DNA from 2 places in the Pediococcus damnosus genome. Region 2 is predicted to be linked to the other one. Evidence: a T-box and tRNA genes for the amino acid it is inferred to sense, from the RefSeq annotation. Region 2 holds a T-box; the other holds one or more tRNA genes.
What was found. A T-box is a leader RNA that pairs with one kind of tRNA and senses whether it is charged. The one in region 2 lies ahead of tyrS (tyrosine--tRNA ligase), so its partner is inferred to be a tRNA-Tyr.
Positions count from the first base shown of each region.

Region 1: it has a tRNA-Tyr gene. The T-box ahead of tyrS (tyrosine--tRNA ligase) is inferred to sense a tRNA for this amino acid. The anticodon was not compared.

Region 1 covers NZ_CP012294.1:178,826-189,163, forward strand. Annotated here, with positions in the region: gene ADU73_RS00770 (competence protein CoiA) at 1-181, opposite strand, end outside; gene ADU73_RS00775 (adaptor protein MecA) at 268-984, opposite strand; gene spxA (transcriptional regulator SpxA) at 1,110-1,508, opposite strand; gene ADU73_RS00785 (MBL fold metallo-hydrolase) at 1,840-2,580, opposite strand; gene ADU73_RS00790 (hypothetical protein) at 2,808-3,317, shown strand; gene ADU73_RS00795 (heavy metal translocating P-type ATPase) at 3,399-5,417, opposite strand; gene ADU73_RS00800 (CopY/TcrY family copper transport repressor) at 5,414-5,842, opposite strand; gene ADU73_RS00805 (hypothetical protein) at 5,981-6,184, shown strand; tRNA gene ADU73_RS00810 (tRNA-Cys) at 6,495-6,565, opposite strand; tRNA gene ADU73_RS00815 (tRNA-Leu) at 6,603-6,688, opposite strand; tRNA gene ADU73_RS00820 (tRNA-His) at 6,767-6,839, opposite strand; tRNA gene ADU73_RS00825 (tRNA-Trp) at 6,846-6,919, opposite strand; tRNA gene ADU73_RS00830 (tRNA-Tyr) at 6,930-7,012, opposite strand; tRNA gene ADU73_RS00835 (tRNA-Phe) at 7,019-7,091, opposite strand; tRNA gene ADU73_RS00840 (tRNA-Asp) at 7,123-7,197, opposite strand; tRNA gene ADU73_RS00845 (tRNA-Val) at 7,209-7,281, opposite strand; tRNA gene ADU73_RS00850 (tRNA-Glu) at 7,289-7,361, opposite strand; tRNA gene ADU73_RS00855 (tRNA-Ser) at 7,377-7,466, opposite strand; tRNA gene ADU73_RS00860 (tRNA-Asn) at 7,482-7,554, opposite strand; rRNA gene rrf (5S ribosomal RNA) at 7,561-7,677, opposite strand; rRNA gene ADU73_RS00870 (23S ribosomal RNA) at 7,769-10,338, opposite strand, start outside.
Region 2 covers NZ_CP012294.1:1,075,688-1,086,025, reverse strand. Annotated here, with positions in the region: gene ADU73_RS05255 (aminotransferase-like domain-containing protein) at 1-357, opposite strand, end outside; gene ADU73_RS05250 (LysR family transcriptional regulator) at 487-1,392, shown strand; gene ADU73_RS05245 (IS1380 family transposase) at 1,689-2,999, opposite strand; gene tyrS (tyrosine--tRNA ligase) at 3,475-4,728, opposite strand; T-box leader at 4,795-4,998, opposite strand; gene ADU73_RS05235 (AzlD domain-containing protein) at 5,046-5,372, opposite strand; gene ADU73_RS05230 (AzlC family ABC transporter permease) at 5,357-6,067, opposite strand; gene ADU73_RS05225 (methylated-DNA--[protein]-cysteine S-methyltransferase) at 6,164-6,661, shown strand; gene ADU73_RS05220 (ASCH domain-containing protein) at 6,658-7,110, opposite strand; gene ADU73_RS05215 (tagatose 1,6-diphosphate aldolase) at 7,260-8,306, shown strand; gene ADU73_RS05210 (hypothetical protein) at 8,428-9,021, shown strand; gene ADU73_RS05205 (hypothetical protein) at 9,108-9,635, shown strand; gene ADU73_RS05200 (Cof-type HAD-IIB family hydrolase) at 9,701-10,338, opposite strand, start outside.

The DNA of each region.
Region 1 (10,338 bases), 900 kb from region 2:
TAAAAACTTCACAATCGGCACCCGCATGATGTGCAAAATGAGATAACCGCGTTTGACCGTGTCTCAAAATGACAAACTGACCACATCCAGGACAAGTATATTTGCTCTCACGGGTAGCGTCTATTGCCAAAACACTATGATCATCTTTGTTTGCAACAAACATCGTACCATCTCCCTCCATAATTAAAAATACGCAGAAAGATAGTTGTTTTTCCAAAGAATAAAAAATGATCTTAGCTAAAAAGCCAAAACCATTTTGTAAATGTTCTATTTAAAATAGTGTCTCGTTAATTCAAGAGCGCTTTGGCTCATAATCTCTTTTCCATGTTCATGCAAAACATCAGCAGTTACATCCGATGCATCCGCATATTCATAAGCAACTGCAAGTTCATTTTTGACTGTCTCCGGACTAGACTCATCAACGAAGAAGATTAAATCTAAATAGTAATTGTCTCGATATTTGAATAGGTTAGACGCTGCACTTTCAAGATGTAAAACCCGAGCAATCTCCGGCATACTCTCAAAATTTGGTAATTTCAGGACAAACTCTTGAGTATTTGTGTCCGGATCATTAAGATAAGGATCTAAATCAGCTGGACTAGCATCTTTCTTTGGCTCCTGCTTCTTCTTTTTACCATCATCATCATGCTGGACCAACTGGTGTTTGATAAATTCAGAAACATCATCTTCATTATTCATGTTAAAAGTATTATTATCCGCATTCACTTTTGAATTACCCTTCATATCAGAATTTTTACTAATAAAAAGTTCTAATCCATTTTGGTTAGGTAATACCTGGAAAGTAACGGCATCATTTTCCTGAAATTGATGATCCGTATCAACCTCTTGTAAAATACTATAGAAAAAATCTTCTATTTGTTTATGACTTCCTAACAAATCAAGGACAGTAATGCCACGTTCACTTAAATCATCATTACCGATCACAACTCGAATTGTATCATCATTTATTCGTTCCATTTCCATGGGTCGCACCCCCAACCTCTCGTTACTTTTATCTGCTGTGAGTCACAACAGATTCTAACTAAAAAAATAGATTCATGGATATTATCCCACAAATCTAGCTTTTTGCAATTAACCTGCCTTTTATTCTAAAGATCAGCCAAACGTTGTGCCTCCCGAAGTTCATAAGCACGAACATCGCGTGGTAAGAATCGACGAATTTCATCTTCATTGTACCCAACCTGGAGACGCTTTTCATCCAGAATAATCGGTCTTCTAAGCAAGCCAGGATTCTTTTGAATTAATTCGAAAAGTTTTTGTAATGGTAATTCATCAAGATTTACGTTTAGTTTTTGATATACTTTAGAACGTTTTGAAATAATTTCTTCCGTTCCATTTTCTGTCATTCTTAGAATGGATTTAATTTCATCCATTGTTAATGGTTCGGAAAAAATGTTACGTTCCTTAAAAGGAATATTATTTTCTTTGAGCCATGCACGCGCTTTTCTACAAGATGTACAACTCGGTGAAGTATATAAAGTAACCATATTTTTCCTCCTTAACAAATCAAACCAAATTAAGCTTTTAATAAGCAAGTTCGATCTCTTTACAATGACTATTATAACCCGTAACGCTTGTTAAAGCCATAGTTTTTGCAAATTTTTTCCTTACTTTTTGTAAATATTTATAATACACTATTTTATTTTGTGTCTAATATATCGTCAAAACATAACATTTCGCTATATAACGTCAATTTATTCAATAAGTCTTCTTAATTAAATACTTATTAAAGACAATAATTATACATAATAACGATTAAGCAATAAAATCAGATATTTATTCTAAAATTCAAGCTATACCAATTCAAGCTTCTATGCATTAAACTTGATATTCTCGGAGTTTGTGTGCACGTTCCACTTGAACGCCTGTTCCCGCACTATCCTGTGCCTCCTGCTTTAATTGCTCCAAATTACCTGTTTGGGGAAGATGTGTTAATAATAACCGTTTAGCATGCGCTTGGTTCGCTAATTTGCCAGATTCTGTTGATGTCATATGCCATTTTTTCCCAGTTTTATTCGCATAAAAATTCGTATCCGTCATCAAAAAATCAGCATTATGCGCAAATTTAGCCAGCTCGGAAAAATATGCCGTATCAGATGTAAATACCAAAACTTTTTGTGAGCTTCTTTCAACAATTCTAACTGCAAACGCAGGAACTGGATGATGAGTCTTCATAAAAGTGAGTTGCAAAGGCCCTAAGTTTAATGTTTGATCGTCAGTGTATGCTTTACCGACTGTTGACTCCGGCCAAGTCAAAGCTCCAAAATTTAACGGATCCTGAGTGTGCCCATAAATTGGCAAAACTGGTTCCCTCTTATTGCCATCTCTTAATTGCCAAAAATATTGAAGCACACCAACATCTGCCGTATGATCATGATGATAGTGAGACAATAAGACTGCATCCAGTTGCAATGGATCTAAAACCTCTTCTAGTGTAAGTAATGCTTCACTTCCACAATCCAAGAGTAAATTATAATCACCTGACTGAATCAGATAAGCACTTGTACCAACATCATTCCATGGATATCCTCCATAATAACCTAAAACTGTTAATTTCAATTTATCTTCTCCTCTCGTACCTTTATTTCCAGATTATGCTTTCTATCATATATTCGCAAGAAAATCGTCGTTCCCTACGTTTAATTTAACATATTATCCCTAAAAAAAGAAAACCTTTTCATAATTTTTAACGAACAAGGTATAATGAAAGAGTAAGAAGAACAGAGTACTTGAAAATATTCTTTTATAGATACAAAATAAATGTAGCAAACGAGGGAGAGATTAAAATGCTTAATAAAATTTCATCCACTTTTGGAAGTTGGCCAATTATTAATCAAATTAAAAAAAATAACCCAGAACATGAATTCGTCACACTTTCTAGTTCATCTATAAAGAATGACTTTCAATTGTTGGATATTTCAGATAAATCATCTGTTTTTGCTAATCCACTAATTTATAACGTTACATTTCATGAAGGTAGCTCAAAGTGGAATGGTTTTTATCGATTTGCATTTATGACCCTTTCAAAAGAAGAAATTAAGGTCCTTAATGCCAAAATCATGCGTTTTATTGCAGCAGGTCATCTGCCCTTAGGATTGAACGATATTTTTCTTTTACAACCTGACAAAAAACCTAATGAGCGAGTTTTACTCACTATTTGGCAACTAGACTCCGACTATTCATTCTGGCGGCGTTCTGAAAGTTACCAGCCTTTCAAAATCTATAGTGACAGTGGAGCTTATAACTATCACGATACAAATTATAGGGCCTATCAATTGCACAGCCTGCAATCATAGTTATTTTCAAACCAATTTTTACAAAGAAAATGCTAAGTAAATTTTAGGCAATTGTCTAAAGTTACTTAGCATTTCTTTGTTTTATTTAACTTTCAATGTCATTGCATTAATAGCCACGATAATGGTGCTTAGTGACATTATAACAGCTCCTACCATTGGATCCAACATGAAACCAATCGGTGCTAATACACCGGCGGCCAGTGGCAGAGCAATTAAATTATAGCCCGCTCCCCACCATAAATTCTCCATCATCTTTCTATGTGTATTTTTAGCTAATTTAATGAAGCTAACAATATCCATAGGATCACTCTTGACTAAGATAATATCAGCTGACTCAATAGCAACATCTGTCCCAGAGCCAATAGCAATTCCAATGTTAGCTTTGGCTAAACTTGGAGCATCGTTGACACCGTCCCCGACCATCATCACTTGGTCTCCTCGATTTTGATACTCACCAATGATTCGTTGTTTGTCTTCTGGGTGTAATTGAGAGCGGTACGTTGTAATACCAAGCTTATCTGCTACAACTTTGGCAGTCTCATTGTTATCACCAGTTATCATGACCGGTTCAATATTCATATCTTTAAACATTTGAATTGCTTTTTTAGAACTAGATTTAATTTGATCTCCCTCAGCAACCATACCTATAACTTTCTCACCTGTAACTAAATAGGCAATCGAGTTTCCTTCACTAGCCCATTTTTTAAATGAATCAGCATCGTAAGTTATTTTTTGTTCTTTTAAATAAGTTGCAGACACAAGTTTGTAGACTTTACCCTCAATGGTTCCTTGCAAACCTGCTCCAGTAATTTGTTCAATATCTTTAGCTTGAGATACTGTTATTTTTTGTTGCTTAGCCTCGTTTAAAATTCCAACTGCCATGGGATGGCTTGAACCATTCTCCAATGTTGCCATCAATTTAAGGACCTGGACATCACTCAAATTGTTTTGGTAACTTTCGTAATGACGAACTTTAAATAAGCCTTCCGTTAAAGTTCCAGTTTTATCCATCAAAACATATTTAATTTTGTTAATTGACTCCATCGCATCCCGATTACGAATTAATAACCCATGATTGGCCGCTAGAGCCGTGCTACGGGCTGTAACTAATGGAACTGCTAATCCAAGCGCATGAGGACAAGCAATGATCAGAACGGTAACTGTGATGGATAACCCTACTGATAGTCCTCTAAGTGATGTCCATGTGATAAAAGCAATTATACCGATAATTAAGGCTGCATAGAATAGCCAGCCTGCAACTCGATCTGCAGTATTTTCGATTTTTGATTTATTTTGTTGTGCATCAGAAACCAATTTTTGGACCTGAGCAAGATAACTAGTTTCGCCTGTCCCCGTTACTTTAAATTCAAAAGTTCCGTCACCGTTAATTGATCCACCAATAACCTGGCCTTTGACGTCTTTTTCAACTTGCTTTGCTTCACCTGTAACCATTGCTTCGTTAACTGTTGATTTTCCCGAAACTATAATCCCATCTGCCGGAATCTTTTCTCCAGCACGTACTTGTAAAATTTGTTTATTTTGGATATCAGTACTTTTAATGTCTTGCACTTTCTCGTTCTCAACCAGATGAGCCTTATCCGGCAATAACTTTCCCAATGCATCTACAGCACTCCCCGCATGACTAATGGTATTCATTTCAACCCAGTGCCCTAAAAGCATAATGACAATTAAAGTTGATAATTCCCAGAAAAAGCTTTCTTTTTGTGGTTGAATATTTAAAATATCGTTGGCAATAAATGCATACATACTATAAATATATGAAACTGAAATCCCCAAAGCAATTAACATCATCATTGCCGGTTTATGTTCTTGCATTTCTCCTTTTGCACCGCTGAAAAATGGTTTTCCGCCGTAGAAGAATAAAATCGTAGCCAAAATTGCAACAATCCAATTAGAACCAGTAAAACTAAACTGAAAAGGCAGTTTCATTCCCATCATTGGACTCATCAAAATAATTGGAATTGTTAATACTAATGAGACCCAAAATTTTTGTTTCAAATTTCCCATATGCATCATATGACCACCATGATTCATCATGTCATGATCCATACTCATTGTGTCATTTTTTGAATGATTCATTCTGTTGTCTCCTCCTTTGGAATACAATTACATGCGACTTGATCTGGCGCTGTTTGTTCTTTAGCAGTGAGCGCATCTTGAAGTTTCTGTATATCACTTTTACTCAACTGAATTTCTTGGATAAGCTCCGCTAAAACTTTCCCATTTTTCATTGCACACATATTTTTAAAGAGCCTTGTCGCTTCTTCCTGCATAGCAGTCCGCTCGGCAATCGCACATTGGTAAGTATTTGTGTGTCCTTCTTTTGTCGCTGTTAGCATTCCCTTTTGCACTAACCGACCAATCAAGGTTTTAACTGTTGAAGCTTTCCAGGTTCGTTTTTTTACTAGTAAATTTATAATCTCACTACTAGTTGCCTTTTCCAGTGTCCATACTATTCGCATCACTTCCCATTCAGAAGTGGTGATAGGTAAATCATTAGCCATTATAAGTCCTCCGTTTACAAATGTAATCTACAATTAACAGACTACATTTGTAAACGATAATTGTCAAGGAAGAAGTTCATTTGTTTTAGCTTTTTGTGATATGATTAAAACATTAACTTGTGAAAAGAAAGGTTCATTATGAAGATTAAAATTAACCGCACAATCCTTATAAACATCATTCTCGATTTATTATTTGGCATTTTTTTCCTTTACTACCTAAACAGCAGTGCAGGAAATGTTTCTTCTGGTTACCGTTGGTTAATCACAGCCTTTGCCGCTTATGATTTTACAAATGTGATTATGAGTATCAGAAAGATTGTTCTCGAAAACAAAAAAAAATAATTATAGAGACAAAAAAGGAGAATTCATTTTGAATTCTCCTTTTGCATTTAATAAATAAGAACCAAGCCAAACAAAAAGACAGTATTAGAAGTTGCTTAACTTCTAATACTGTCTCTGGCGGTTCATCAACAGGATTTGACAAAGAGACTTAATAAATAAGTATTTTGTATTTTAAGATGCTTAATCTTTAATGCTGTCTTGGACGGTTCATCAACAGTCTTGGCAAAAAGCCTTGAGTATTAAAAAAAAAAAACGATCAATTTCTCTTTTTGAATGAGAAACAATCGCTTATACAGTATGCTCTAAACCAAGGCGGTAACCGGATTTGAACCGGTGATGAAGGTTTTGCAGACCTCTGCCTTACCACTTGGCTATACCGCCATTTGAACCAAATAAAAAAGCTCACACTGAGCTTATATGCCGCCGGTGGGGGTCGAACCCACACTCCCGGTAAAGGGAACTGGATTTTGAGTCCAGCGCGTCTGCCAATTCCGCCACAGCGGCATCTCTTAATATTATCCGGTTAAATTAAGTTCAAAGTAAGAACTTCTAACCTCAAGGATAACTAAAAATCATCCTTAGGGCGGTAGGTGGGAATCGAACCCACGCGTGCCGGATCCACAAACCGGTGCGTTAACCACTTCGCCACTACCGCCAACAATGGCAGGGATAGTAGGAGTTGAACCCACATCGACGGTTTTGGAGACCGCAGTTCTACCATTAAACTATATCCCTATTATAAAAATGGAAGGGAGTGGATTCGAACCACCGAACCCGAAGGAGCGGATTTACAGTCCGCCGCGTTTAGCCAGACTTCGCTACCCTTCCATAATATGGCGCGAGACAGAGTCGAACTGCCGACACACGGAGCTTCAATCCGTTGCTCTACCAACTGAGCTATCGCGCCAAAAAATGACATATTTAATATTCATTTCAAACGGTTCCAACGAGACTCGAACTCGTGATCTCCTGCGTGACAGGCAGGCGTCCTAAACCAACTAGACCATGGAACCAATAATTTAAATGGAGAGTACAGGGCTCGAACCTGTGACCCTCTGCTTGTAAGGCAGACGCTCTCCCAACTGAGCTAACTCTCCATAAAAATGACCCGTACGGGATTCGAACCCATGTTACTGCCGTGAAAGGGCAGTGTCTTAAACCACTTGACCAACGGGTCATAACATAATTAAAACGGAGAGTAAGGGATTCGAACCCTTGAGACGGATAAATCCGTCTACATGATTTCCAGTCATGCTCCTTCGGCCAGCTCGGACAACTCTCCATATCCAAAACCAAACTCCGGCAGGCGGGCTCGAACCGTCGACAACCTGATTAACAGTCAGGTGCTCTACCAACTGAGCTATGCCGGAATATTCGCATGGCAACGTCCTACCCTCGCAGGGAGCGATCCCCCAACTACTCTCGGCGTTAAGAAGCTTAACTTCTGTGTTCGACATGGGAACAGGTGTATCCTTCTCACTATCGTCACCACACTTCTCCGATCCACTTACGCGGCTCGTGTGAAAGAAATTTATTCTCTCAAAACTAAATAATATCGAATCCTTCTCTTGAGAACACCACTTTGTGGTTAAGTCCTCGACCGATTAGTATTGGTCCGCTCCATGTATCACTACACTTCCACTCCCAACCTATCTACCTGATCATCTCTCAGGGGTCTTACTTCCATAAATGGAATGGGAAATCTCATCTCGAGGTGAGTTTCACACTTAGATGCTTTCAGCGTTTATCTCATCCATACGTAGCTACCCAGCGATGCTCCTGGCGGAACAACTGGTACACCAGCGGTATGTCCATCCCGGTCCTCTCGTACTAAGGACAGATCCTCTCAAATTTCCTACGCCCGCGACGGATAGGGACCGAACTGTCTCACGACGTTCTGAACCCAGCTCGCGTACCGCTTTAATGGGCGAACAGCCCAACCCTTGGGACCGACTACAGCCCCAGGATGCGATGAGCCGACATCGAGGTGCCAAACCTCCCCGTCGATGTGAACTCTTGGGGGAGATAAGCCTGTTATCCCCAGGGTAGCTTTTATCCGTTGAGCGATGGCCCTTCCATACGGTACCACCGGATCACTAAGCCCGACTTTCGTCCCTGCTCGACCTGTCTGTCTCGCAGTCAAGCTCCCTTGTGCCTTTACACTCTGCGAATGATTTCCAACCATTCTGAGGGAACCTTTGGGCGCCTCCGTTACTCTTTAGGAGGCGACCGCCCCAGTCAAACTGCCTACCTGACACTGTCTCCCGCCACGCTTAGTGGCGCGGGTTAGAGGGTTCATACAACGAGGGTAGTATCCCACCAACGCCTCCATCGAAACTAGCGTTCCGATATCTACGGCTCCTACCTATCCTGTACAAGTTGTACAAACACTCAATATCAAGCTACAGTAAAGCTCCATGGGGTCTTTCCGTCCTGTCGCGGGTAACCCGCATCTTCACGGGTATTATAATTTCACCGAGTCTCTCGTTGAGACAGTGCCCAGATCGTTACACCTTTCGTGCGGGTCGGAACTTACCCGACAAGGAATTTCGCTACCTTAGGACCGTTATAGTTACGGCCGCCGTTTACTGGGGCTTCATTTCAAAGCTTCGCCGAAGCTAACTCATTCACTTAACCTTCCAGCACCGGGCAGGTGTCAGCCCCTATACGTCATCTTACGATTTTGCAGAAACCTGTGTTTTTGATAAACAGTCGCCTGGGCCTATTCACTGCGGCTGATCTTGCGATCAGCACCCCTTCTTCCGAAGTTACGGGGTCATTTTGCCGAGTTCCTTAACGAGAGTTCTCTCGCTCACCTGAGGATACTCTCCTCGACTACCTGTGTCGGTTTGCGGTACGGGTAGTTAAACTCTAACTAGAAGCTTTTCTCGGCAGTGTGACATCAGAAACTTCGCTACTTAAATTTCGCTCCCCATCACAACTTGTCCTGAAAAGATAAAGCATTTAACTCTACCTAAGACTTGTTGCTTGGGCACACTTATCCAACTGTGTGCTTTTCTTAGCCTCCTGCGTCCCTCCATTGTTCAAACAAGTTTAACTAGTACAGGAATCTCAACCTGTTATCCATCGTCTACGCCTCTCGGCCTCGACTTAGGTCCCGACTAACCCTGGGTGGACGAGCCTTCCCCAGGAAACCTTAGTCATTCGGTGGACAGGATTCTCACCTGTCTTTCGCTACTCATACCGGCATTCTCACTTCTAAGCGCTCCAACAGTCCTCACGGTCTGCCTTCATCGCCCTTAGAACGCTCTCCTATCACGCCACCTTACGGTGGCATCCACAGTCTCGGTAATATGTTTAAGCCCCGGTACATTTTCGGCGCAGAATCACTCGACTAGTGAGCTATTACGCACTCTTTAAATGATGGCTGCTTCTGAGCCAACATCCTAGTTGTCTATGCAACTCCACATCCTTTTCCACTTAACATATATTTAGGGACCTTAACTGGTGGTCTGGGCTGTTCCCCTTTCGACGATGGATCTTATCACTCACCGTCTGACTCCCGGACATAAATCAATGGCATTCGGAGTTTATCTGAATTCAGTAACCCTAGATGGGCCCCTAGTCCAAACAGTGGCTCTACCTCCATGATCCTAAGTCCGAGGCTAGCCCTAAAGCTATTTCGGAGAGAACCAGCTATCTCCAAGTTCGTTTGGAATTTCACCGCTACCCACACCTCATCTCAGCACTTTTCAACGTACACGAGTTCGGTCCTCCAGTGCGTTTTACCGCACCTTCAACCTGGACATGGGTAGGTCACTTGGTTTCGGGTCTACATCTGCATACTCAGTCGCCCTATTCAGACTCGCTTTCGCTACGGCTCCGTTTCTTCAACTTAACCTGGCATGCAAACGTAACTCGCCGGTTCATTCTACAAAAGGCACGCCATCACCCATTAACGGGCTCTGACTTCTTGTAGGCACATGGTTTCAAGAACTGTTTCACTCCCCTTTCGGGGTGCTTTTCACCTTTCCCTCACGGTACTGGTTCACTATCGGTCACTAGGGAGTATTTAGCCTTGGGAGATGGTCCTCCCGGATTCCGACGGAGTTACACGTGTTCCGCCGTACTCAGGATCCTGAACTGAGGGATTTTCATTTTGCCTACGGGGCTGTCACCCGCTCTGGCCAGTC
Region 2 (10,338 bases):
TTCAACGACCAAACCGTCGCCTTTATTGATTAATAATTTTGCAACTAAATCTAAGCCCTGCTGTGCACCTTGAGTAACCATAATTTTAGAAGGACTTACCTGGGTGCCATCCGCAGCCAACAGCTTTGAAATCTGTTCACGCAGAGGCTCCGACTCTTGGCCAATTTGATATTGAAAAGGTGTTTGTGCACCACCAATCACATTTTGAAAACTATTACCGAGTTCTTGTGTGGGAAATAAATTTGCATCAGGAAATCCTCCAGTAAATGAAATCATCTCCGGATCCCGACTGGGGTATATTGCATTCAACCCACTTTTTGAAGTCAACGAAACACGACTTGCAAATTCTTCTTCCATGTTTATTCCCTCCATATTATTTATTTTAGTTATTGACTCTATGATACTAATTATTTAGTATGAAGTAAAACTCAACTTTCTCAATAAAATGTGAATGCTTTTCACTACTAAATTGAATTGGAGACTATTATGGCTAATTTTTCCTATGAAATTTTTGCACAAGTTGTCACAACTAAAAACTTTGGTCAGGCTGCCAAGATTCTAAATGTCACTCCTAGCGCGGTAAGTCATGCAATCAGTCAACTAGAAAACGAGCTTGGCTTTCCTTTGTTTATTCGTAACCGCACTGGTGTGGAAATCACTCCTGATGGTCAGCAAATTTTGCCGGTCGTCCAAAACATTCTAAATAGCGAAGCACAACTACAGCAGGTCGCCGATCAAATTCGTGGTTTAAACTTAGGTACCGTTCGCATTGGCGCATTCAGTAGTGTCTGTATTAACTGGCTTCCATCTATTATTCAACATTTTAAGAAAAAGTATCCCGGTGTTGATGTGTCGATTACACAAGGAACTTTTTCAGAAATCGCCGAAATGGCACGAATTGGGACCGTCGATATCGGGTTTGCCACCTTACCCGTGGATTCACAGTTAAACACTGAGCCCTTAGTTGCTGATCCCATTTACTGTGTGACCCCTGCTGACTTTGTTCCTAAAAACAAAACTTACATCACCACTGATGACATCGGTGATTATCATTTTATCTTGCAGCAAATTGATTATGATCGCGACACAAAAAAGACATTAGATCAATATAATGTTGCTCTGAATGCCATTTCTTACTCTATCGATGACCAGTCTATCCTTTCAATGGTAGAAAGTGGCCTCGGATTTGGTATTTTGCCTAAACTAGCCCTTCAAAAACTAACCGGTGATGTTAATGTCTATCCATTCTCTCACCAGTACTACCGCACGATTTGTCTCAGTGCCAACAAAACCCAAGCAGAAGCACCCTCAACAAAATTGATGTTAGCAGAAATTCACACTTATTTGGCGGATCGCTATCACGATGATTATTTGGGTAAACCTGTTAAATAGCCAAAAAACGACTAGGTTACGCAAAACAATATCTGTGCTTGGCCACTAGTCGCTTTTTTCATTTTTCTTCTATATAAACCTGAAATATTCATAGATCGAAATATAATGCTTATGTATTTAAAAAATAGCCCTTGCAAGGGCTATTTTTTTTAATGGGTTTAACTTTGGGGCTTCTACAACAAGGAAATAGCAAGTTTTTAAATCGAAAGTGATGTGCAGGTCAAAATTTATGTACTCCAAATAAACTCATTAAGAGCTATTTTGAAAATTTTGATTAATTTGACACAATTCGATAGTTACCAATGTAATTGTTGAATCTTGGCCAATACCTGATAGAACAGTTTTTGGTAAACGTGCGAACTACTTAATTTTAAATATAGTTTTCGACCACTTCGAACTAACTTTCCTGCAATTTTAAACAGCCAAAGACGGAGCGTTCCAACACGCACACTGACGTGTTGCGGTGGTAAGCATAGTTGTTTGAAGAGACTTACTAAATTATAAGCTAAGACACTCAGCATCATCCGTGCATGATTTTCAATAAAACCGGTACTGTTAGTTTTGTCGAAAAAGAAACCCTCTTTGGCTTCTTTAATATCATTTTCCATTTGACCACGATGTTGATATAATTCGAAGGCTGTTTCCGGTGTTAATTTGGTTAAGTTGGTAAGCACATATTCATGATTAAAGAGTAATTCACCAACTTCACGCGTTGATTTAATATAGATTTGGCGAGGTTGATTCCAAGAACCAGCTTGATATTTAGCCGAATAATAGTGAATCTCGGTTTGATCCCATTGTTGTTTATCGTCAATTCGTACATAGCCCTCAGCCAAATCACGCAATCGGCGGTTAGCTTTTAAACGTACCAAATAAAATGCCTTGTTTTCTTCACAAGTATCATAGAGTTCTGGTGTGGCAAAGCCACTATCTCCACGAACCAGGATTTCAGTACAAGGCAGACTATTTTGATAGTGTTGTAATAGAGGTTCTAAAAATGGACGGATTTCCTTACTGGTATAAACATTGCCTGGTCGCAATTGGGCCGCTAAAAAAGCTTCATTTTGACCATCGAAAGCAACCAATGGATGAAAGCCGTTCGTTTGATAGTGAGCATTGAAATCACTGCTTTCTTGATTACCGAAGGTATCAGAATGAGTCGAATCAACGTCAATGATTAGTTCCGTTTGATTAGTAGTCAGGCGTCCTCGGTCAAGCAGAGTCTGGTTTAACACTTGTAAAGAAGCGACAGATTTTTCATCAAAACGTTGCCAAAATCGCGAAATAGAAGCTTGCGAAGCTATAGCAGGTTTATCAAGTAGCAATTTAAAAATAGGATCAAAACGCAAACTGGTAGCAACCTGATCGGTGGCGTAGCCAGCAATCTTCTGTAATAATAGCTGTTCCATTAGACTAACATTACTGTGCTGGTAATAGCGTCGCTGGTCTTTAAATGAAACTAGTTTTTCAGCAAGGTTTGCGAAATCAAGTTTATGCATGATCTCTTTGATGAGCACTAAGCCTGCATCACTGGAAAGTTCACCACCAGTGTGAGAAATATGTAATTTAGAATTGAAATGGACTTGCTTTTCCTGTAAAGTTGTCATAGGAGCTCTCCTTCTGATGGTTCTTTTTTAGCGATAATAACTATATCAGAAAAGGGAGCTCTTTGCATACAAAATTTGCGCACCCAAAAGGTGCAAATAAAAAAGGACCCAACGTCAGTGACTGTGGTAATTCACTGACGTTGGGTCCTTTACTATGAATATTTCAGGATAAAGATAATCTTTACTAACAGCTAGTCATTTTTCTGAGCCTTAGGACAGCTCGGTAAAACAAGAGGCTGATCATAAGCACGACTCCCGCGGGATTGCGATCCTACGCTGCGTCCATTCAATGGAATGCTTTTCGTACCGAAAAGCTCTTATGTTCCGTACGCTGTCGCTTCCACCTGCACTTTTCCGCTGAGCCTCCGGACAGCTCGGCAAGTCAAAAGGCAGAAAATAAGCACGCTTTCCGCGGGATTGCGATCCCGCATACAGCGTGCTTATTTTCTGTCTTTTAGCGACTTGCCTCGCTCACTTATTTAATTCTAGCCAAAAAGTACTTTTTCTTTCCTCGACGCACAATCACAAACTTGCCATCAAAATGCGCACTCGGATCAATTTCTGCTTCCACATCCTGGATCTTTTCACCATTAATACGAATTGCTCCATTTTTTACATCTTCACGAGCTTGTCGTCTTGACGCTTCAATCTTTGTGTCATCCACTAACCACAAGATAATATTTTTCTTCTCAGCACTAACCTCGACAGAAGGCATATTCTTGAATCCTTGTTCAATTTCTTCAGCCGTTAGCTCTTGCACTTCGCCAGAAAACAACGCCTTAGTAATGTGCTGAGCTTCCACTACCGCTTGTTCGCCATGCACAAATTTGGTCACTTCTTCTGCTAATCGGCGTTGGGCTTCCCGTTTTTCTGGGTGGGTTTGCACTTTTTCTGCTAACTCATCAATTTCAGCCTCATCCAAAAACGTAAAGTACTTCAAGTATTTCACAACATCCCGATCATCTTGATTAATCCAGAATTGGTAGAATTCATAAGGTGACGTCTTTTTGGGATCCAGCCAAACAGCACCACCAGCAGTTTTACCAAACTTTGTCCCGTCAGCCTTCAACATTAACGGAATTGTCAGTGCAAACACATCTGTGTCAGAGCCTTCGACTTTATGAATTAAGTCAATTCCAGAAGTGATGTTTCCCCATTGATCAGCACCACCAATTTGGAGCTGAACATCTTCATGGCGATATAAATGAAGGAAATCAATCGACTGTAAAATCTGGTATGTGAATTCAGTAAAAGAAATGCCGACTTCCAAACGACTTGAGACAACTTCCTTATTCAACATGGTATTAATGTTAAATAGCTTTCCGTAATCGCGCAGAAAATCCAACAAAGTTAGTTTTGAGAGCCAATCGTAATTGTTTACAATGGTAAAGTTTTCCGTTCCAAATAACTTAATCATCTGAGCAGACAACGCGTTTTCATTATTTTTAACTTGATCCATCGTCTGTAAAACTCGTTCTGAGTTTTTACCAGAAGGATCCCCAATCGCACCGGTTCCGCCACCGATAACAATCACAGGATGATGGCCCTGCAACTGGAATCGTTTCAGCATCATAAATGGAATCAAATGACCAATATGTAAACTATCACCCGTTGGATCTACCCCACAGTACAAGCCAATTTGTTTCTTATCTGTTAACTTCCGTAAGCCCTCTTCGTCAGTCGTTTGGTTCACGGCGCCCCGCCATTTTAATTCATCAATAATGTTCATAATCATACCTCCTGATATTTTTATATTTTTAATAAGATAAAAAAAGTCCCTAAAGTCAATAAAGACTCTAGGGACGAAATTCTCCGCGTTACCACCCAAGTTATTACATTTAACTGTAACCACTCAACATCGATAACGAGATGAATCGCTAATTCTTGAATTTAGAAGCTTGATAACTGTAATTCACAACCACCACATTCTGGTTCGCAATTCCACCAGATCTCTGAAATGTTGGGTAATCTGCTACTTCGGCTACCGCATTGCCTTTGATATTATTTTCATAATAAGAGAGTTACATTCGGAAGTCAAGCTAAATCTTAAAAAGCCAGTCTAATCAGCGCCATACTAACGATTCCAACCACAACAATTACAATTAAGCTCTTAGAAATAATAGCTGCCACAAAAGTCGGAACTGTAGCCAGCAAGTTTTCATAATTGACCGTTGGTAGTGAACCCGCATGATGAGTGAAGATGTTTTCCATAATTAACGCCGTCATAATCACCAGTGGTACAAAACTTAAATAATGAATTAACCATTTGGGCAAATCAAAGTTTTTAACCAGCACAAACGGGATTACCCGTGATAGCCAAGTCACAATGCCACAGCCTATAATTGCCCATAATACTTTTACCGTGAGCGCCATTGCTCAATCACCATCCCTAAAAAGCAGCCTACCAACGTTGTCACAATCAGCGCTACATTATTTGTAAAGAAAATTGTTAAGCCATACATCAAAAAACAGACAATCACGACCATTATAATTTGAAAACTAAAAGCCTTACTTTTATCCGTGATCATTTGCAGATAGAGGAGCCCAATGAACATGGCTACTAAAGCAAAATCTAGGCCAAACGCTTTCGGATCACCCACTAAATTACCAAGTAATCCCCCGGCGGCAGTCGCTAACGCCCAGGTTAAATAAGCGACAATATTGGCACCGTGAATCCACCCTGGTTTTAGTTGATGATTCGTAAAATTCAATTTGTTCATACTTAAAGCAAACGATTCGTCGGTTAGCAATGAGCCAATGGCAATGTTTTGTCCTAAAGAGTCCTTCCGGAAATACTGGGCTACCGTAGTGCTCATCAAAATAAAACGGGCATTGACTAGAAAAACCGATAACATAATGAATGGAATTGAGCTGCCAGCTAGTAACAAACTCACCATAATAAATTGCGCGGAACCCGCATATGTAATTAAAGACATTAAAAAGATTTCTAAAACACTTAACCCACTTGTTTTCCCGACCACGCCAAAAGCTAGGCCAATCCCAATATAACCAAATACCGTGGGAAGTGCCTCTTTGACCCCCGTCTTAAAATTTAACTGATCATTCACGCCATCATCCCTATCGCTTAGTTTCTTTTTGAATTTATTTGTCCACTTATTTGTTATAATTTAGACAAAATCATGTTATTAATGGAGGCTTTGAATATGAAAAAATTATATATTGATCGTGTAACTGTCTCAGGATATACCTACTTAATAGCTGTTGGCGATCATGGGCTGGCATTTGTGGGATCCCATAATTCAGAAGACGAATTGCATCATTTTATTCCTAACGCCCAATTTCTGAAAGATCCTGCAAAAACAGCTCCCTATAAAACAGCACTCAAAAATTTACTGCTCGGAAAGTCCCAGCAGTTTACTCTGCCAATTGAATTTGAGGGCACACCGTTTCAAAATGCTGTTTGGCATGCGTTACAGACCATTCCATATGGGAAAACGACCACCTATAGCGCCTTAGCCGAAAAAATTGGGCGGCCAACCGCCACACGGGCCGTTGCCAATGCCGTCGGGAGAAACTCCAATCAAATTGTTGTCCCTTGTCATCGTGTCCTTCGAAAGGATGGCTCGCTCGGTGGTTATCACGGTGGATTGCCTTTGAAACGTGATCTATTGGCCCTCGAAGCTCGGGTTAAAAATGCCTAACCGACGACCTCGAACACTTCACAAAAACAGGTCATGTCTTCAGTAAAGGTTTGCCCAGCTTCTTTGAATTCTTTTTTAAAGAATGGCTTATGAACACTGCGCCAATAAGCTAAAGTCCGGTCTCCTTCTCCTTCATGGTAGGCATGTTCAGCCGTTACATGCTTATATGGCATAATTTCGGTAACAACTGTTTTAGTAATGCATACCGGATGGCCGCTTCCATCCAAAATAATGTTGTATTCACCGATTTGTGGATAAGGTTCATTATCTTCATATAAGTCGTATGCTGACGTTGTTGCTGTTTTAATCCCTCTAAAGGTAAGATCTGCTAACTCGTTCGCCATTTCCGGGGTATTACCAAACGCCCAGGCACTATAGCTAACATTTTTAAGATTATGTTTACTGGTAAATGTTTGCCAATAATTTTCAATTTCTGCTTTATGGTCCATAAAATCACCTCGTGAATATTTTTCATCATTATATCATTTTAAAGCCGTTCAGGTTTAAAAATCAGGTTTTCAATAACAGATCAATTTCATCTTTTCGTGCATTGTGATACGGTTGATTTAGATATTTTAAAAAAGACAGGAGTAAGCTCATGCAAACAAAATTATCACGTGGTAAATTTGAAAATCTTCAAAAATTAGCTGACGACGAAGGTACCTTAACGATTTTAGGCCTCGATCAGCGTAAATCGTTTCAAAAGGCAATGGCTCAAGCACAGGAACAAACTGGTAATCAATTTAATGAGAAAAAATGTTACGAATTTAAACAATTAGTTTCTGAATATCTCTCGCCTTTCGCTTCCGGGGTCCTATTAGATCAAGAATTAGGCACCGAAGCTATGAAAACGAAAACTGCCCAGGCTGGTCTCATCACTGCCTATGATTGTTCTGAGCCTGATAATTCTAAAAATACTCATTTTCCACGGCTCTTATCAAATCTTTCTTTAAATCGGCTTGCCCACACATCGACAAACGGCGTTAAGGTTCGTATTGCTTATAATCCTCATGGTGATGCTCAAATTAACGATCAAAAACAGGCTTTTTTGGAACGTGTAGGTGCAGAAGCCTTAGCGGCGGACTTACCACTTTTTATTGAGCCAGTGGTTTACGACGATACCATCATAGATCGAAAAAGTGCAGAATTTGCTAAAATTCGACCAATGCTAATCATCGATACGCTCAAAGAATTAACCAAATCACGATATCACATTGACATTCTTCAAATTGAAACCCCGATTGATTTTAACTTTGTGGATGGCTTTACTGATTCTGAAATCACCTCAGTATATTCAAAACGGGAAGCTGCTAAACTCTTTAAAGAGGCCAGTGATATCACAACTCGACCTTTCTTATATGAAAGTGGTCCAGAATCAATTGAAACCTTCATGGCGGCCGTTAAATTTGCTGGCCAATCTGGCGCCAAGTTTGCCGGTATCTTAGCTGGACAATCCTTATGGCAAGAAGCCATCCACACTTATGCAACAAGCGATGAGCAAGGATTAAAAACTTGGTTAGAGACAACCGGAAAAACTAATTTAACAGCTTTAAATGATATTCTTGAAAATTATGCAACTCCTTGGTATGACCGCTTTGGAGGTAAAAAGAGTTTAGATATTTTCGATAATCCGATTGAACTTTAAATCCTCTCATATAAAAAGCTTAAATAGATTGTGTTTTTATGAAGATGGTGTTACGATATCGGTGTGATATTACGTAACCGTTTTCATATTTCTATTTTAAGTTAAGGGGAGGTAGATTCTTATGAACATTAGTCCTGATATTTTAAAATCTCAAATTACATTTAAACCTCAACAAACGGGCGTTGATCCATTTTTATCTTGGGCTCATATTCAAATTGATGGCGAAGAATATCCACGGGGTGGCAAAAGCGTTTTAAAGCACCGCGTTGCTCATCCAAAAATGCGGTCCAAAACCACCGTCGCATTTGATAAAGATAAAATCACAATTTTAATAGAAGGAACAGCATACAAGAGTTATCCTATTACTCAGTTGAACTCACTCACTGTTCTGATCTTGCGTGGCTTTGCTGTTTACTATCCTGGGCGAGTTTCAAACAATACCATTACCATCCTGGAATTTCCGGATACCACTTACTATTTTGATACCCCAACACCATTGCCGGCAGTGATTTTATTGGCATCACCAATTTTTAATCACACTGTCGTCAATGACCCGATGAAACTTAAACAGTTTGGTAGTAACTTATCCTTAGAAGACATGAATGATGCAATTGCACGTAAGGGATACGAGAATATCGTTAAAGGTACGCCACTCAGCTGGTTAGCCACCACATTTAATCCAGAAGAGGAACCTTATCAGCTTATGTCAAATTGACAAACCAAAGCTTGGGGCTTAATCTTGGGGGAAACGTATTCATATTCATCAAGGAGGCGCCAATTATCAGAGAACAGCATAAAAATATGATTAAACCCAAATATGGCTCACGAGCTTTTTCCACATTTCTGTATGTCATTTTTATTTTAGCAACGATCTGTTTATTCACGGTTTTTAACAAGAATTTTGGGGTGATCGTAGCTACCAGTGACCCGGTTGTCGATAAAATCACGGATACAGTCAATGAAAAAATCCCACAATATGACGGTTACACGATTAAAGTAACCTCTAACGTCATTAAACCTGACTTAAAGACGGCTGTTGAACAGGTTTATGAGGGAAAAGAAATTAAAGTTGACCCAACTGGTTTTCAAAATAGCGTCAAACAACAACTTGAATCTGATGGCATTTCAACACTTATCATCAATTCTTCAATTGGTGCTGGCGTTCAAACCAAACTAACTAGTGAATACCAAAATGCTTTTCAGAATCAATATTTACTGCAGGCTCGGGAACTACTTCCGACTTACAAGGGATGGACCTATTTGATCATGTTAGTGACCTTTGTCCTTGGAACTTTTTTCCGAATCCGTTATATTCATTCCAAACATTAAATTAAACCATCAAAAAACTTCCGCTCAATCGTTAATTGGCGGAAGTTTTTTAGTACATTATTTTTTTACCACTGTTTTAAAAGCTTTTCAATCGTAGTCAATACCCCATTTCGATCATGATCCGGCGCAATCTCATCTGCAATTGCTTTGATCTCCTGTGGTGCATTTGCCATAGCAAACCCTTGTCCGGCTTCTTTTATCATTTCCACATCATTACCACCATCACCAAAGGCCACCACATTTGCCATTGGAATGTGCAACTGCTTGGTAATCCGTTTAATGGCATTGGCTTTATGGGTATGGGGAATGATTAAATCAATGTCCCCGTGCCCAGATGAAACTGGTAACAGATCACCCGTTAATTCATCTTGGAGCATTTGTAAAATTGTATCCGTCTGGTCATCCGGACATGACATGCCCAACTTCAAGACCGTGTCATCAATATCATCCCATGATTTAACCGATTGTAATTTATAATAATATTTAGCCGTCATTTCAGAAAAAGACTTTGGTTCAGATTTCAAAATGTATGCACTCTTAACTGCACTGACAATTGGATGAACATCCGGCAAATCAGTTAAAAACTGAATTGCGTGCTGATATACAGCTGGGTCCATTTTGGCCGAATACATTACGGATTCATCTGGTTTTTTCACCAGGGCCCCATTATCTGAAACAAACCAAATTTGTGAGGCAGTTTTTG